2 linked regions of the Amycolatopsis sp. NBC_01488 genome follow. The protein of the gene in region 2 interacts with the protein of the main gene of each other region in a pairwise test. Links are inferred from orthologs where the notes say so. Each region holds a gene or a part of one and is shown on either strand. Other genes may lie near its edges. The genes, in order: dnaE and OG738_RS08980.

The links.
Region 1: the proteins of OG738_RS08980 (region 2) and dnaE interact in binary tests that used the Escherichia coli proteins (3 or more experiments, as listed by UniProt). The link is inferred for Amycolatopsis sp. NBC_01488 from one-to-one orthologs.

What each region holds. Positions count from the first base shown.
Region 1 is NZ_CP109434.1:5,864-13,654, forward strand. What follows is about bases 2,638-6,770. They hold dnaE (DNA polymerase III subunit alpha), read right to left. Parts: upstream 6,420-6,770; coding sequence 2,838-6,419; downstream 2,638-2,837. Other genes in these bases: OG738_RS00025 (MFS transporter), read right to left, coding at 2,638-2,729. In the rest of the region: OG738_RS00020 (low temperature requirement protein A), read right to left, coding at 1-823; more of OG738_RS00025, read right to left, coding at 1,248-2,637; OG738_RS00035 (FadR/GntR family transcriptional regulator), read left to right, coding at 6,799-7,446; OG738_RS00040 (amino acid permease), read left to right, coding at 7,443-7,791. UniProt on the Escherichia coli protein: DNA polymerase III is a complex, multichain enzyme responsible for most of the replicative synthesis in bacteria. This DNA polymerase also exhibits 3' to 5' exonuclease activity. The alpha chain is the DNA polymerase catalytic subunit.
Region 2 is NZ_CP109434.1:1,876,869-1,883,492, reverse strand. What follows is about bases 1,351-4,316. They hold OG738_RS08980 (pyridoxal phosphate-dependent aminotransferase), read right to left. Parts: upstream 3,434-4,316; coding sequence 2,267-3,433; downstream 1,351-2,266. Other genes in these bases: OG738_RS08975 (DUF445 domain-containing protein), read left to right, coding at 3,463-4,316; OG738_RS08985 (hypothetical protein), read right to left, coding at 1,351-1,452. Also shown: more of OG738_RS08985, read right to left, coding at 106-1,350; more of OG738_RS08975, read left to right, coding at 4,317-4,761; OG738_RS08970 (CGNR zinc finger domain-containing protein), read right to left, coding at 4,978-5,448; OG738_RS08965 (VOC family protein), read left to right, coding at 5,539-5,907; OG738_RS08960 (zf-TFIIB domain-containing protein), read left to right, coding at 5,915-6,238; OG738_RS08955 (AAA family ATPase), read left to right, coding at 6,240-6,624. UniProt on the Escherichia coli protein: Shows aminotransferase activity with methionine and histidine as substrates, and to a lesser extent also with phenylalanine.

The sequences.
Region 1 (7,791 bases), 1.9 Mb from region 2 along the record:
GGTGCCCAGGGCGGTCGAAGTACAGCCACCACATCGAGAACACCAGCACCAGCCCGGCCGCGGCCAGCGAGATCAGCGAGCCGAGGTGCCCGGGCTCCGCGGTGCCTTCCTTGATCGCGTTGGTTGCGCTCAGCACCGTCTCGCCGAGCACGATCAGCGTGAACAGGCCGTATCGCTCGGCGATGTGGTGCGGGTGCCACGTCGTTTTCGCGCGGCGCTCGGCGATCACCGGCACCGCGAGCTCGCACAGCACGACGGCCACGAACGTCACGCTCGCGAGCGACGCGGGCAGGAACAGCCGGAGGACCCAGAGCACCTGGCAGAACGCGATGCCGGCGGCGAACCGCAGCGCGGCGGGCCGGGTCTCCGGCGCCGAGCGCGCCGCCCGCAGCCACTGGGCGACCAGGGACAACCTCATCAGGACGTACCCGGCGACGATCGCGCGGAAGTCGCCGTCGAACGCGCGGTCCACCCCGGCCGCGACGGTCAGCCCGCCCGCGATCTGCACGAGCGTGGCCAGCCGGTACGGGACGTCGTCGGTGTCGAACGCCGAGGCGAACCAGCTGAAGTTCAGCCAGCCCCACCAGATCGCGAAGAACACCATCGCGAACGACGAGACGCCGTGGGCGGCGTGCCCCTCGGCCAGCGCGTGGTGCAGCGAGGCCGCGGCCTGGCCGACGGCGACCACGAAGCAGAGGTCGAACAGCAGTTCCAGGGGCGTCGCGACGCGGTGGTGCTCACCGCTGTCGCGCGACCGCATCGGCCGGTACCACACCTGGATCCGGCTTGCGGGCCGCGACGGCTGCGACGGCTGCTCGGTCATGGGGCTCCCCGCGTCTGCGTCGGACGAACGCGTCCATCCCAGCATGATCAGCGCGGCGGGGCCGCACACGACACGGGCGAAAGACGGGCGGGCCCGGTTCCCCCTCACCCGGGCCCGCCCGCTGCCGTCACGCGCCGGCGGCTGTCGATGGGCATCCCTTCCGCGACTGCCGGACGGTCCCCCGCGGACGCCGACATTCACTGGATGGAAGGTGACCGAGTGTGTCCATTCCCTCGAACTCCGGACGCCTCGATCGCTCGGGCCGGTCACCCCATCCCCGGGTGGCCGACCGATTGCCACTGTCGGTAGCCGAAGCCGCGCAGTGAAGGCTCCACTAGATCTACTCGGTGGCTCTCCGTAGCACCAGTGCCTTTCCGCGCTCGTCACTCGGATGGAGCATCGCAAATCTGCCGAAAGTAGTGTCTCAGCCCCGCTGGACGTCCGCGGCGGACGTCTCGGCTTTCCGAGCCTCGTCCTCGTCCCCGGAATGTTGCGCACGGTGGCGCCGCGCCCGGAGTTCGGCGATCGCGAGGGCCAGCGCGGTGCACGTCAGGACGGCCGCGCAGCACAGCGCGACGGTGAGCGCGAGCGGGTAGTCCTTCACCGCGCCGACGACCGTGCCGAACACCGACGCGAGCACGGCGGTGCCGATCGCCGTGCCGATCCGCTGGCCCGTCTGCAGCGCGCCGCCCGCGACGCCGGCCATCCGGACCGGCACGCACTCCAGCGTCAACGTCGTGTTCGGGGAGATCACCATGCCGCCGCCCACGCCCGCGAACAGCAGCGGCAGCGCGAACGCCCACCCGGACACCGACGGCGGGACGAGCTGGGCGAGCAGCGCCACGGCCAGCAGGCCCAGCGCGACCATGGCCAGCCCGGTGACGGTCAGCCGCCGGCCGTACGTCGGCACGAGCCGTCCGGCGACGGCCGCGGACACCGCCGACCCGAGCGCGAACGGCGTCACCGACAGCCCCGACTGCAGCGGCGTGTAGCCCAGGCCCTGCTGGAAGAACATCGCGAAGACCAGCCAGATCCCGGCGAACCCGCAGAAGTAGAGGGCGCCGACCGACGCACCGGCGGCGTATCCCGGCGTGCCGGTGAACAGCCGGGTGTCGAGCAGCGGCGTCCGGCCGCGCCGGACCACCGAGCGCTCCCAGCGCACGAACGCGAAGCCGAACACCAGCGCGACGACGAACATCCACCACAGCCGCGCGGGCCCGTCGGAGTCGGAGTCGATGACCGGGAGCAGCACGCCGAGCACGGCGACCGCGAGCAGGGCGATACCGAGGAAGTCGATCTCCGAGCGCATCCGGAACTGTTTCTTCTCGCTGCGCGGCAGCAGCCGCAGGGCCAGCGCGAACGCGACGACCCCGATCGGCACGTTGACGTAGAACACCCAGCGCCAGCCCTCCTGGGTGCCGAAGACGGCGAGGATGAACCCGCCGAGGATCGGCCCGACCGCCGTGGAGATCCCGACGACGGCGCCGAACATCCCGAACGCGCGGCCGCGCTCGGCGCCGCGGAAGAGGTCCTGGATCAGGCCGGTGTTCTGCGGCGTGAGCATGCCGGCCGCGACGCCCTGGGCGAGCCGCGCGATCACGAGCGTCGTCTCGTTCGGGGCCGCGCCGGCCAGCGCGCTCGTGACGACGAACGCCGCGAGGGCGCCGAGGAACATGGTCCGGCGGCCGAACGCGTCGCCGAGCCGGCCGCCGGTGACCAGGACCAGGCCGAACGCCAGCGCGTAGCCGGAGACGACCCAGCGGATGCCGCCGCTGCTCGCGTGCAGGCCGGACTGCATCGACGGGAGCGCGACGTTGACGATGCTGACGTCGAGCAGCCCCATGAACCCGGCCGTCAGCGAAACGGCAAGCGCTTTCCAGCGCCGGGGATCGGGTTCGTACGACATCGAAGAGCTGACCTCACGCGTGTTCACCGGCCGGGGATACCCCACCCAGCAAACACGAAAGGCGGGATCCGCGCGCGTTGTACGCCCACGGATCCCGCCCTCGGCGACTCAGGTGGAGGCAGTGATGCCCCGGATGCCCTTCAGCTCGCCGATCAGCATCGAGCTGACCTTGACCGGGTAGTCGTAGAGCGCGAAGACCGTCTGGTTCTTGCCCACCAGCTTGAGGTGGACCGGGGTCTCCCCCTTGTGGGCGAGCAGCGTGGACCGCAGCTCGCTGACCACGGACTGGTCGATCTTCTCCGCCGCCGCGAGCAGGACCAATGGCGGCTCGTCGTCGCCGTTGCCCGTGCCGACCTCGGACAGGTCCAGTGTCGCGAGACCGCCGCCGAAGACGGACATCTTGTCTTCGCGCCAGTTGACCCGGCCCTTGACCAGCACCGCGTTGTCTTCGATCAGCTCGCTCGCGAACAGCGCGTACGACTTCGGGAAGAAGAGCACCTCGAGGGAGGCGTCCATGTCCTCGACCGTGCAGATCGCCCAGGGCTCGCCCTTCTTGTTGACCCGCCGCTCGAGCGACGTGATCAGCCCGGAGATGACGATTTCGCCTTCGCGCGGCGGATCGGCGAGGATCCCGGCGATCGGCTTCGGGGCGTGCTTGCGCAGGATCCGCTCGGCGCCGTCCAGCGGGTGGGCCGAGACGTACAGGCCGAGCATCTCGCGTTCGTAGGCGAGCAGCTGCTTGCGCGGGTACTCCTCCTCGCCGAACTTCAGGTGCGCGAGCGGCGACGAGGCCACTGTTTCATCGTCGTCCCCGCCGAAGCCGAAGAGGTCGAACTGGCCCATCGCCTCCTGGCGCTTGAGCGGGACGACGGCTTCGACCGCGTCCTCGTGGACCTGGATCATCGACAGCCGCGTGTGGCCCAGCGAGTCGAACCCGCCGGCCTTGATCAGCGACTCGATGACCCGCTTGTTGCAGGCCACGAGCTCGGACTTGTCGAGGAAGTCGATGAAGGAGGCGTACTTCCCCTTCTCCTCGCGGGTCTTGATGATCGACTCGACGACGTTCGCGCCGACGTTGCGGACGGCACCCAGCCCGAAGCGGATGTCCTCCCCGACGGCCGCGAACCGCAGGGCCGACTCGTTGACGTCCGGCGGGAGCACCTTGATGCCCAGGCGGCGGCACTCGGACAGGTAGACCGCCGACTTGTCCTTGTTGTCGCCGACCGACGTGAGCAGGGCCGCCATGTACTCGGCGGTGAAGTTCGCCTTGAGGTACGCGGTCCAGTAGGAGACCAGGCCGTACGCGGCCGCGTGGCTCTTGTTGAACGCGTAGCCGGCGAACGGGAGGATCGTGTCCCAGAGCGCCTTGACGGCCTCGGCGGAGAACCCGCCCGGGACCAGGTCACTGGCCTTCATCCCGGCCTCGAAGCCCTCGTATTCGAGGTCGAGGACTTCCTTCTTCTTCTTGCCCATCGCGCGGCGGAGCACGTCCGCGCGGCCCATCGTGTAGCCGGCCACCTTCTGGCCGATGTGCATGATCTGCTCTTGGTACACGATCAGGCCGTAGGTGTCGGCCAGGATCTCGCGCAGCGGCTCGTCGAGCTCCGGGTGGATCGGCTTGACCTTCTGCCGGTTGTTCTTCCGGTCCGCGTAGTCGTTGTGCGCGTTCATGCCCATCGGGCCGGGGCGGTACAGCGCGCCGACCGCGACGATGTCGTCGAAGACCGTGGGCTCCATCCGGCGGAGCAGGTCGCGCATCGGCCCGCCGTCCAGCTGGAACACGCCGAGCGTGTCGCCGCGGGCGAGCAGCTTGTACGTCTCCGGGTCCTCGACGCCGAGGGTGTCGAGGTCGATGTCGATTCCGCGGTTGGTCTTGATGTTGTCGATCGCGTCGCCGATGACCGTGAGGTTCCGCAGGCCCAGGAAGTCCATCTTCAGCAGGCCGATGGCCTCGCACGACGGGTAGTCCCAGCCGGTGATGATCGAGCCGTCGTCACGCTGCCAGAGCGGGATCGCGTCGGTCAGCGGGTCGCACGACATGATGACCGCGCAGGCGTGCACGCCCGCGTTGCGGATCAGGCCCTCGAGGCCGCGGGCGGTCTCGAAGATCGTCTTGCACTCTTCGTCGGTCTCGACCAGCGCGCGGACCTCGGCGGCCTCGCCGTAGCGCTCGTGCTTCGAGTCGACGATGCCCGAGAGCGGGATGTCCTTCGCCATGATCGGCGGCGGCAGCGCCTTGGAGATCTTGTCCGCGATCGCGTAGCCGGGCTGGCCGAAGTGGACCCGCGCGCTGTCCTTGATCGCGGCTTTGGTCTTGATCGTGCCGAAGGTGATGACCTGGGCGACCTTGTCCGCGCCGTACTTGTCGGTCGCGTACCGGATCATTTCGCCGCGGCGGCGGTCGTCGAAGTCGATGTCGATGTCGGGCATCGAGACGCGCTCGGGGTTGAGGAACCGCTCGAACAGCAGCTTCTGCGGGATCGGGTCCAGGTTCGTGATGCCGAGGACGTACGCGACGAGCGAGCCGGCGGCCGAACCACGGCCGGGGCCGACCCGGATGCCGACGCGGCGAGCGTAGCTGATGAGGTCGGCGACGATCAGGAAGTAGGCCGGGAAGCCCTTCCCGATGATGACGTCGAGTTCCTTGTCGATGCGCTCCTGGTAGCCGTCCGGCGCGCCCTCCGGGAATCGCCACTTCATGCCGCGCTGGACCTCTTCGCGCAGCCAGCCGCCCTGGTCGTAGCCCTCGGGCACCTCGAAGAACGGCAGCCGGTCCTTGTGCGCGTACACCTCTTCGTACGACTCGACGCGCTCGGCGATCATCAGCGTCGTGTCGGCCGCGCCCGGGACCTCCTTGTCCCAGTACTCGCGCATGTCGGCGGCGGACTTGAGGTAGTAGCCGTCGCCGTCGAACTTGAACCGGGTCGGGTCGTTGAGGGTCTTGCCCGCCTGGACGCACAGCAGCGCCGAGTGCGTGTCCGCCTGGTCCTTGGTGACGTAGTGCGAGTCGTTGGTGGCCAGCGGCTTGAGGTCGAGCAGCCGGCCGACCTCGAGCAGGCCCTCGCGGACCGACCGCTCGATCGGCAGGCCGTGGTCCATCAGCTCGAGGAAGAAGTTGTCCGCGCCGAAGATGTCCTTGTAGTCGGACGCGGCCTGGATCGCCGCCTCCTTCTGGCCCAGCCGCAGCCGGGTCTGCACCTCACCCGACGGGCAGCCGGTGGTCGCGATGATGCCGGCGTGGTTCTCGGCGATCAGCTCGCGGTCCATCCGGGGCTTGCGGTAGTAGCCCTGCATGCTGGCAAGCGAGGACAGCTTGAAGAGGTTCCGCAGGCCGGTCGCGTTCGCGGCGAGCATGGTCATGTGCGTGTACGCACCGGCGCCCGAGACGTCGCCGCCCTCGCCCAGCTCGTCGGAGCCGCGCTGGTTCGACTGGCCCCAGAAGACCGGCTTCTTGTGGAACCGCGACTCCGGCGCGACGTACGCCTCGATGCCGATGATCGGCTTGAGGCCGTGCTTCTTCGACTGCTGGTAGAACTCGTCGCCGCCGTACATGTTGCCGTGGTCGGTCATGCCGACCGCGGGCATGCCGAGGCGCGCCGCCTCCGCGAAGAGGGGACCGATCTTCGCCGCACCGTCGAGCATCGAGTACTCGGTGTGGACGTGCAGGTGGACGAAGGAATCGTTCGACACCAGCGAAAACCTCCCCTGTGTGGATGGGTCCGGCGCGCCCGGGTCCCCCAGCCTATCCCGCACTCGCCGGGCTCGATTGTGCGCCTCTGGAGCCCGCACCGGGTGGCGCGACGCGCCACCGTTTCGGGCAGTGATGATCACGGTGCGGCCGGCGGGCACGGGGCGCGGTCGGGTGGTCACCCGGCGACGCCCGACGCGTTGCGCATCGGGGCCGGCCGGGTTCGCACCCCGATCGGACGCGCACGAACGGACCGGTGAGCTGAGCCACACCGACGTCTGCTCGCGTTGACAGGCGCCGGGCGGGACACCGAGCATCCCTTCCATGAACCTGTCTGACAGCCAGACAGCCGGACAAGGTGGTCCCCGGCGGGTCAGTGCCATGGAGGCCGTGCTGGCCCACCTGCGGCAGCTGATCGAACGCGGCGACTACCCCGTCGGCGCCAAGCTGCCCTCCGAAGCGACCCTGAGCAGGGAGTTCGAGGTCAGCCGCTCGGTCATCCGGGAAGCGCTGCGCGGCCTGCAGGCGCTCGGCATGACCGAGTCCAAGACCGGCAAGGGCACCTTCGTCACCGCCACCGGGCCCGCCGACAACCCCACCTTCGGGCCCTACTCCGCCCGCGACCTCATCGAGGTGCGCCGGCACGTCGAAATCCCCGTCGCGGGCTACGCGGCCGTGAGACGGAGCCAGGACGACCTCGACCTGCTCGGCCACCTCGTCGAGCGGATGGACGCCGAGACCGACAACACCGCCTGGGTCGCGCTCGACTCGCTCTTCCACATCACCATCGCCCAGGCCTCGGGCAACCCCGTCTTCGGGAAGGTGATCGAAGAGATCCGGGACGCGCTGGCCCGCCAGTCCGCCTTCCTCAACCAGCTCGGCGACCGGCGGCGGCAGTCGAACGTCGAGCACCGCGAGATCGTCACGGCCATCGAGAGCGGTTCCGAAGAGCAAGCCGTCGAGGCCATGACCGCGCACCTCACGCACGTCGAAGCCACTCTCACCAGCATCGTGAACGGGGACCAGTGACCGAGCAGACCCTCACGGCCACGACCGCGGACGCGGGCGACGCCGGCTACCGCAAGGCCCTCAAGCCCCGGCACGTGAACATGATCGCGATCGGCGGCGCGATCGGCACCGGCCTCTTCCTCGGCGCCGGCGGGCGGCTCGCCCAGGCCGGGCCGGCCCTCGCGATCGTCTACGCCGTGTGCGGGCTCTTCGCCTTCTTCGTCGTCCGCGCGCTCGGCGAGCTGATCCTGTACCGGCCCTCCAGCGGCGCCTTCGTCTCCTACGCCCGCGAGTTCATGGGCGAGAAGGGCGCGTACGTCGCCGGCTGGATGCACTTCCTCAACTGGTCGACCACCGGCATCGCCG
Region 2 (6,624 bases):
CGAATTTCGTGCTGGAGCAGGGGAAACGTCACGCGGTTGCGGCGTGCGAGTACGTCCAGTTGATCTTGGTTTGGACGCAGTTCTCCCCGGCTGCCCGGTTCGGGGTCAGTCGGGGGAGGTGGTGGGCAGGGCGGCTTCCCTGCCCGCGCCGTCGACTTCGTGGTCGCGGCTGGCACCGATCAGCTTGAGCTGGGTGGTGGTCACGTCGTCGGTGTGGACGGCGAACGGGTGGCGGACGCCACCGGGGCCGTCGTGGCCGGGCGCCGCGGTCGGCGCCGGCGCGCTCGGGGCACTGGAGCCGCCGGGCAGGCCGGGAGTGCTGTCGCCGCCGCCGTTGCGGGCGTGGACGCCGGAGTCGCGCGGCTGCTCCTGCTGGGCCCGCAGCGTGTTCTGCACCTCGACGAGGTGCACGGTCGCGACCCGGGAGGCCGTCGTCGACGTCGTCGTGGCGGGCGTCTCAGCGGGCGCGGTCTCGGGGGCGACGGCGGTGGTCGTCACCGGGGTGAGGGTGTCGCCGACGACGCCGGGCACGGTGACCGTGACGCCGCCCGAGTTCGAGCTGCCGAGGACCGGGGCGAGGATGTCGTCGAGGGGGAGCAGGACGGGCGCGTCCGGGTTGCCCGCGGGCGGCTGCGTGAGCGGCGCGAGGACGGTGTGGGACAGCGTGTCCGTGACGGCGCCGACGGTGTTCAGCGTGCCGCTGACGGTGGTGGTGACCGTGTTCAGCGTGCCGCCGACCACGTTGAGGACGCCGCCGACGAGCCCGCCCAGCAGGCCGCTGTCGGACGAGGTGGCCTGGGTGGCCGGCGCCGTGATCGGCTTGGTCACCGAGGTGACGGTGCCGACGAGTCCGTTGAGCAGCCCGCCACCGGACGCGGTCGTCTTGGTGGCCGGCTCTGTCGGCGCGGCGAGACTGCCGGACGAGGGTGTCGCCGGCTCTTCGGTGGTCTGAGTGTCCTTCGTGGACTGCTTGGCGGTGGTGTCGGCCGCGGTGTCGTCGGTCTTGGTCGCGCCGGCCGCGGCGTCCGGCTGCGGCGCGCACGTGGGGGCGCCGGCTTCGCGGTGGCTCGTGCGGTGGTGGCCCAGCAGGCCGGTGTGCTCCACAGTGGACGCCGCGACGTGCGGGCACGCGGTGGGCTCGGCGGCGGCCGCGGTGCTGCCGGAGAGAGCGCCGGTGAGCAGCCACCCGGCGAGGGTCAGGCCCCCGGCGACGAGGATCTTGGCGGCGGGCCGCTGCAGCGCGGCCGCCCACGGTCGCGGCGCGCGCCCGCGCGCGTGCGCCGATTTCCCGGCGGTACGCCCCTGACCTGCGGAAACGCTCTGGCGTGCGACGTTCGGGCGAGCGAAGAAGGCTGTCGGCCGCGCCTCGCTCGAGGGCGGGGCGAAGGCTGTCGGGCGCGCCTCGCTCGAGGCCGGGGCGAAGGCGTGCGGATGCGCCTCGCTCGAGGGCAAGGCGTCGGCTTGCGGCTGTGCCTCGCCCGAGGGCAAGGCGTGGGCTTCCCGGCCTGCGGACGGGCCGAAACTCCGGTGCGTTTCACCCGCTGTGAGCGCAGATCGTGCGGGAGCGCTGCGGCGCGCGTTCGCCGTGCTGCTCACCGCCACCACCACCGTCCGCGCCTGAGGCTCTCGCGACGCACGCTCGAGTCCGTTCTTGCTGGGATCTTTCTCCGGCCAGGTCGCAGTTCCCCCGGGGCTGCACTCTTTCTAGCACCGCTCGGGAGTCTTTCATCTCTCCCGCGTTCGATCCAGCCCGTAAGGCGCACCGGCTCTCCCGGGCAAGGCATCTGCGGCCGACGAGTTGATCACTCTCAGTGCCGTTCGGGGGGTTCACTGCGGCCATTCGGACGAGTTCTGCAATTTGCACATTCGCGCGTTGACCTGATGTTTCCGGCTGCGCGGTCGCTTTCCGTGCCGACACGGTGGCTTTGGGTGTATTCGGCAAGATTTCCGCGAAGTGGTCGGACAGACGCCGGCGGGCGGGCGCGCACTGGGCCGAATGGGTCCACTGTGGTCCGCGAAGCCCGGGCGCGCGCCGCTCGAGCCGCTGCGTTCCGTGATCATCGACGGCCGGACGGTCGCTGGTGCGGGTCGGCCTCACCAGGCGGCGCCGCGGACCCGAAATCACCTTCATGATCGCGGAGCGTGATGGCTGGCTACGGCAACCGGTCGACCGCCGCGCGGTGCCACCCGAGTCGCCGACTGCCGCCGCGCCCTTTTCGCCGCCGAGTTCCGCCGCCGGAAAGTTTCCGTCCCGGCGAAACGGTCGTCAGACCAGTTTGCGCAATCGGGTGACGCCCTCGTCGATGACGTCGTTGCGTTTGCAGAACGCGAAACGCAGCAGGTGTTTCCACTCGTCCGGGTGATCGGTGAACACCTTCACGGGCACCGCGGCGACACCCACTCGCACGGGCAGCTCCCACGCGAGGTCGGCGGCGTCGGTGAAGCCCAGCGGCCGCACGTCGACGCAGACGAAGTACGTGCCCGCGGTCGGCCGCACGGCGAACCCCGCATCGGCCAGCCCGGCCGAGAGCCGGTCACGCTTCTCCTGCAGTGACGCGCGCAGGCCGTCGACCCAGGTCAGCTCGTGGTCGAGCGCGTATGCGACGGCCGGCTGCAGCGGCCCGCCGGACACGAAGGTGATGAACTGCTTCGCCGCCTTCACCGCCGCGACCAGCTCCGGCGTCGAGCAGACCCAGCCGATCTTCCAGCCGGTGCAGTTGAACGTCTTCCCGGCGCTGGAGATGCTCACCGTCCGCGGCCGCATGCCGGGCAGCGTGACCAGCGGGATGTGCTCGTTGTCGTCGAAGACGAGGTGCTCGTAGACCTCGTCGCAGATCGCGATCAGGTCGTGCTCGACGCACAGCGCGGCCAGCGCTTCCAGCTCGGCGCGGGTGAACACGGTGCCGGTCGGGTTGTGCGGCGAGTTGACGAGGATCGCCCGGGTCCGCGGCGTGACGGCGGCGCGCAGCCCGTCGACGTCGAGGCCGAACCGGCCGTCCGGGCCTTCGACGAGCCCGACGATCCGGCGCTCGGCACCCGCCATCGCGACCGCGGCGGCGTAGGAGTCGTAGTACGGCTCGATGACGATGACCTCGTCGCCGGGCTCGGTCAGCGCCAACAACGCCGCCGCAATGGCCTCGGTCGCGCCCGCGGTGACCAGGATCTCCGTGTCCGGGTCGTACTCGGTGCCGTAGCGCAGCCGGTGCCGCGCGATCGCGGCCCGCAGCTCCGGGCGCCCGGAGCCGGGCGGGTACTGGTTGGCCCCGCCGAACAGCGCGTTTTTGGCCGCTTCGAGCATGCCGGCCGGGCCGTCGGTGTCCGGGAAGCCCTGGCCGAGGTTGACGGCGTCGTGCTTGACGGCCAGCGCGGTCATCTCGGCGAAGATGGTCGAGGTGAACGGCCGGAGGCGGGGGACGAGAGCAGGTTCGCGCACGATCAGCCATCCTCACGGACAATGGTGATGTGGAGCAACTGACCCCCGCCAAGGTGACGCCCGCCGACCCGCCGGGCGGCGCCGCCGGCGAAGAGGAAAAGCGGCGCGCGCTGCGCAAGATGAAGCTGGTCGCGCTGTCGTTCCTGCTCGGCGCCACCGTCGTGTTCCTGCTGACCAGCTGGGCGCAGTCGGCCGGCTGGCCGGGCTGGGTCGGCTACGTCCGCGCCGCGGCCGAGGCCGGCATGGTCGGCGCGCTGGCCGACTGGTTCGCCGTCACGGCGCTGTTCCGGCACCCGCTCGGGCTGAAGATCCCGCACACGGCGATCATCCCGAACAAGAAGGACGCGCTCGGCAACAGCCTCGGCGACTTCGTCGGGTCGAACTTCCTGTCCGAGGAGGTCGTCCGCGACAAGCTGAAGCGCGTCGAGATCGCGCGGCGGCTCGGTGGCTGGCTGGCGCAGGAGGACAACGCCGAGCGCGTGACGTCCGAGCTGGCCACGGTCGTTCGCGCCGCGGTGAAGGTGCTTCGCGACGAAGACGTCCAGGCGATCATGGAGCAGGCCGTCGCCCGGCGGATCATCGACAAGCCGTGGGGCCCGCCGCTGGGCAAGATCCTGCAGGGCGTGTTCGCCGACGGCGCGCACCACAAGCTCGTGGACCTGATGTGCGACCGCGCGTACGAGTGGGTTCGCGACAACCACACGACGATGCTGCGCGTGGTGTCGGACCGGGCGCCGAGCTGGTCGCCGAAGTTCGTCGACGAGATGCTCGCGGACAAGGTCTACGGCGAGGTGCTGTCGTTCGCGTGGGCGGTCAAGACCGACGTCAACCACCCGATGCGGCTGGCGCTGGACAAGTTCCTCGGCGAGTTCGCCCAGGACCTGCAGACCGACCCGGACGTGATGGCCCGCGCCGAGCAGGTGAAGGGCCAGATCGTGCACCACGAGGAGGTCCAGCGCCTGATCGGCTCGGCGTGGAGCACGGCGAAGGAGATGCTGCTGACGGCGGCGGAGGACCCGTCGAGCGAGCTGCGCCGGCGCGTCCGCCTCGGCCTGATGTCCCTCGGGTCGCGGCTGGTGTCGGACGACCAGCTGCGCGAGAAGGCCGACGGCTGGGTCGAGGGCGCCGCGGCGTACCTGGTGAAGAACTACTCGCGCGAGATCACCACGATCATCACGGACACGGTCGAGCGCTGGGACGCCGAGGAGACGTCACGCAAGATCGAGCTCCAGGTGGGCCGCGACCTGCAGTTCATCCGCATCAACGGCACGGTCGTCGGTGCGCTGGCCGGGCTCGTCATCTACACGGTGGCGGAGCTGCTGTTCTGAGGGCTGAGTCATATACCACACCTGGGGCAGCTTCAAACGAGTTGTCCACAGGAAGCTGAGTTATCCCCGGGGTTATCCACAACTTTTCACGGTGATGGCCTAATCGCGGTCCACAACGTGTGGGGGTGAGGCGGGTCGGGGGCGTGGATATGTGGTGCCCGGCGCTCGAGTTGTCCACAGCCGTTCGAGGGTCCACCGCTCGGATGAGACCGGTGCTCAGCCGGTGGCGGCTTCGGCGGCGCGGGCGCGCCAGCCGCGGGCCTTCTCGCGGTTTCCGCACACCCGCATCGAGCACCACGTGCGTGAGCGGTTGCGGGACTCGTCGTAGAACGCCCACAGGCACGTGTCGGCCGGGCAGATCTTCAGGCGGATCCAGTCGCCGCGGACCACCAGCCTGGCGCACGCCGCGAACACCGCTCCCACCACGTCGTCCGCGATCAGGGCCGGGCCGTCGTCGGTGAGGGAGATCCGGGTGCCGACGTCCAGGCTGCCGCCGGGCAGCCGCGGGTCGCCGATCGCGGCGCGCAGGGCGTCGCGCGCCGCGCGGGCCTCGGTGGCCGGGTTGGCCGTCAGGGCGTGCCCGGCCGCCCACTCGCGCCACTGCCCGGGATCTTCGAGCAGGTCAGTGCCCTCTTCGACGTTGACCGTGTTGAGGAACTCCACGACGAGGGAGGCGTCGGTGTGCACCGCGCCAGTGTACGGCGGTCGACGGTTGCTCCCGCGTGCGCTAACCCACATAATGCCTTTGATGGTTACTCTTGATCGAAGGGAGCGACGATGAGTGCGGTACCGACGCTGGGTGTGGTGGCTCTCGACTGCCCCGACCCGGTGGCGCTGGCGGGGTTCTACCGGGCGGTGCTGGAGTGGGAGGCGCCCGAAGTCGCCGAAGACGGGCACTGGGTCACGCTGGCCAACCCCGCGGGCGGCGCGGGGATCGCGTTCCAGCGCGTGCCGGACTACCGGCCGCCGTCGTGGCCGTCCGCGGAGCACCCGCAGCAGCTGCACCTGGACCTGAACGTGACGGACCTGGAGGCGGCGCACGAGCGCGTGCTCGGCCTGGGCGCGAAACTGCTGGACGACGCACCGGAGACGTTCCGCGTCTACGCCGATCCGGTGGGCCACCCGTTCTGCCTCTGCGCCTGCTGACCGATTTGTGCGTAGTCTCGGCTGTGTGATTTGTCCTAAATGTCAGAACCAGTTGCGGACCGTGGACAAGAACGGCGTCCACATCGAGCAGTGCGAGGGCTGTCGCGGGATCTTCCTGGACCGCGGTGAGCTCGAAGCGATCGCCGGCGCGGAAAGCTCGTTCTACGGCCACCAGCCGCCGCCCTACCGGGGTCGTCCCGACTCGCCGCGCCCCTACCGCGGCGGCTACCCGGATTCGCCCAAGGCCTACCGCGGCGGGTACTCGGATTCGCCGCGGCCGTACGGGCACGGCCACCGCAAGCGCGGCTTCCTCGAGAACCTCTTCGACTGAAGTGGGTCTCGACCTGCGGATCTGCCCGGCGTGCGGCGACCGGGCAGACCGCCCGGTCGTCGCGGAGTCCGGCCTCACGTGCCGGGAGTGCGGGCACGAGTGGCCGTTCCGGAAGCTGCCGCTGTTCGCGCTGACGGGCCCGAGCGGCGCGGGCAAATCGACGCTCGGCCCCCTGCTGGCCGCGCGGTTCGACGGCGACGTCGTGGTGCTGGAGCAGGACATCCTCTGGACCGGCGCCCTGCGCGACGACGTCACGGCGTTCCGCGCGGTGTGGCTCCGGATGGCGGCGATGCTGCACCAGAACGGCCGTCCGGTCGTCCTGTGCGGAACGGTGGTGCCGCCGGAGTTCGAGCCGTTGCCGGAACGCGCGTTCTTCAGCGAGATCC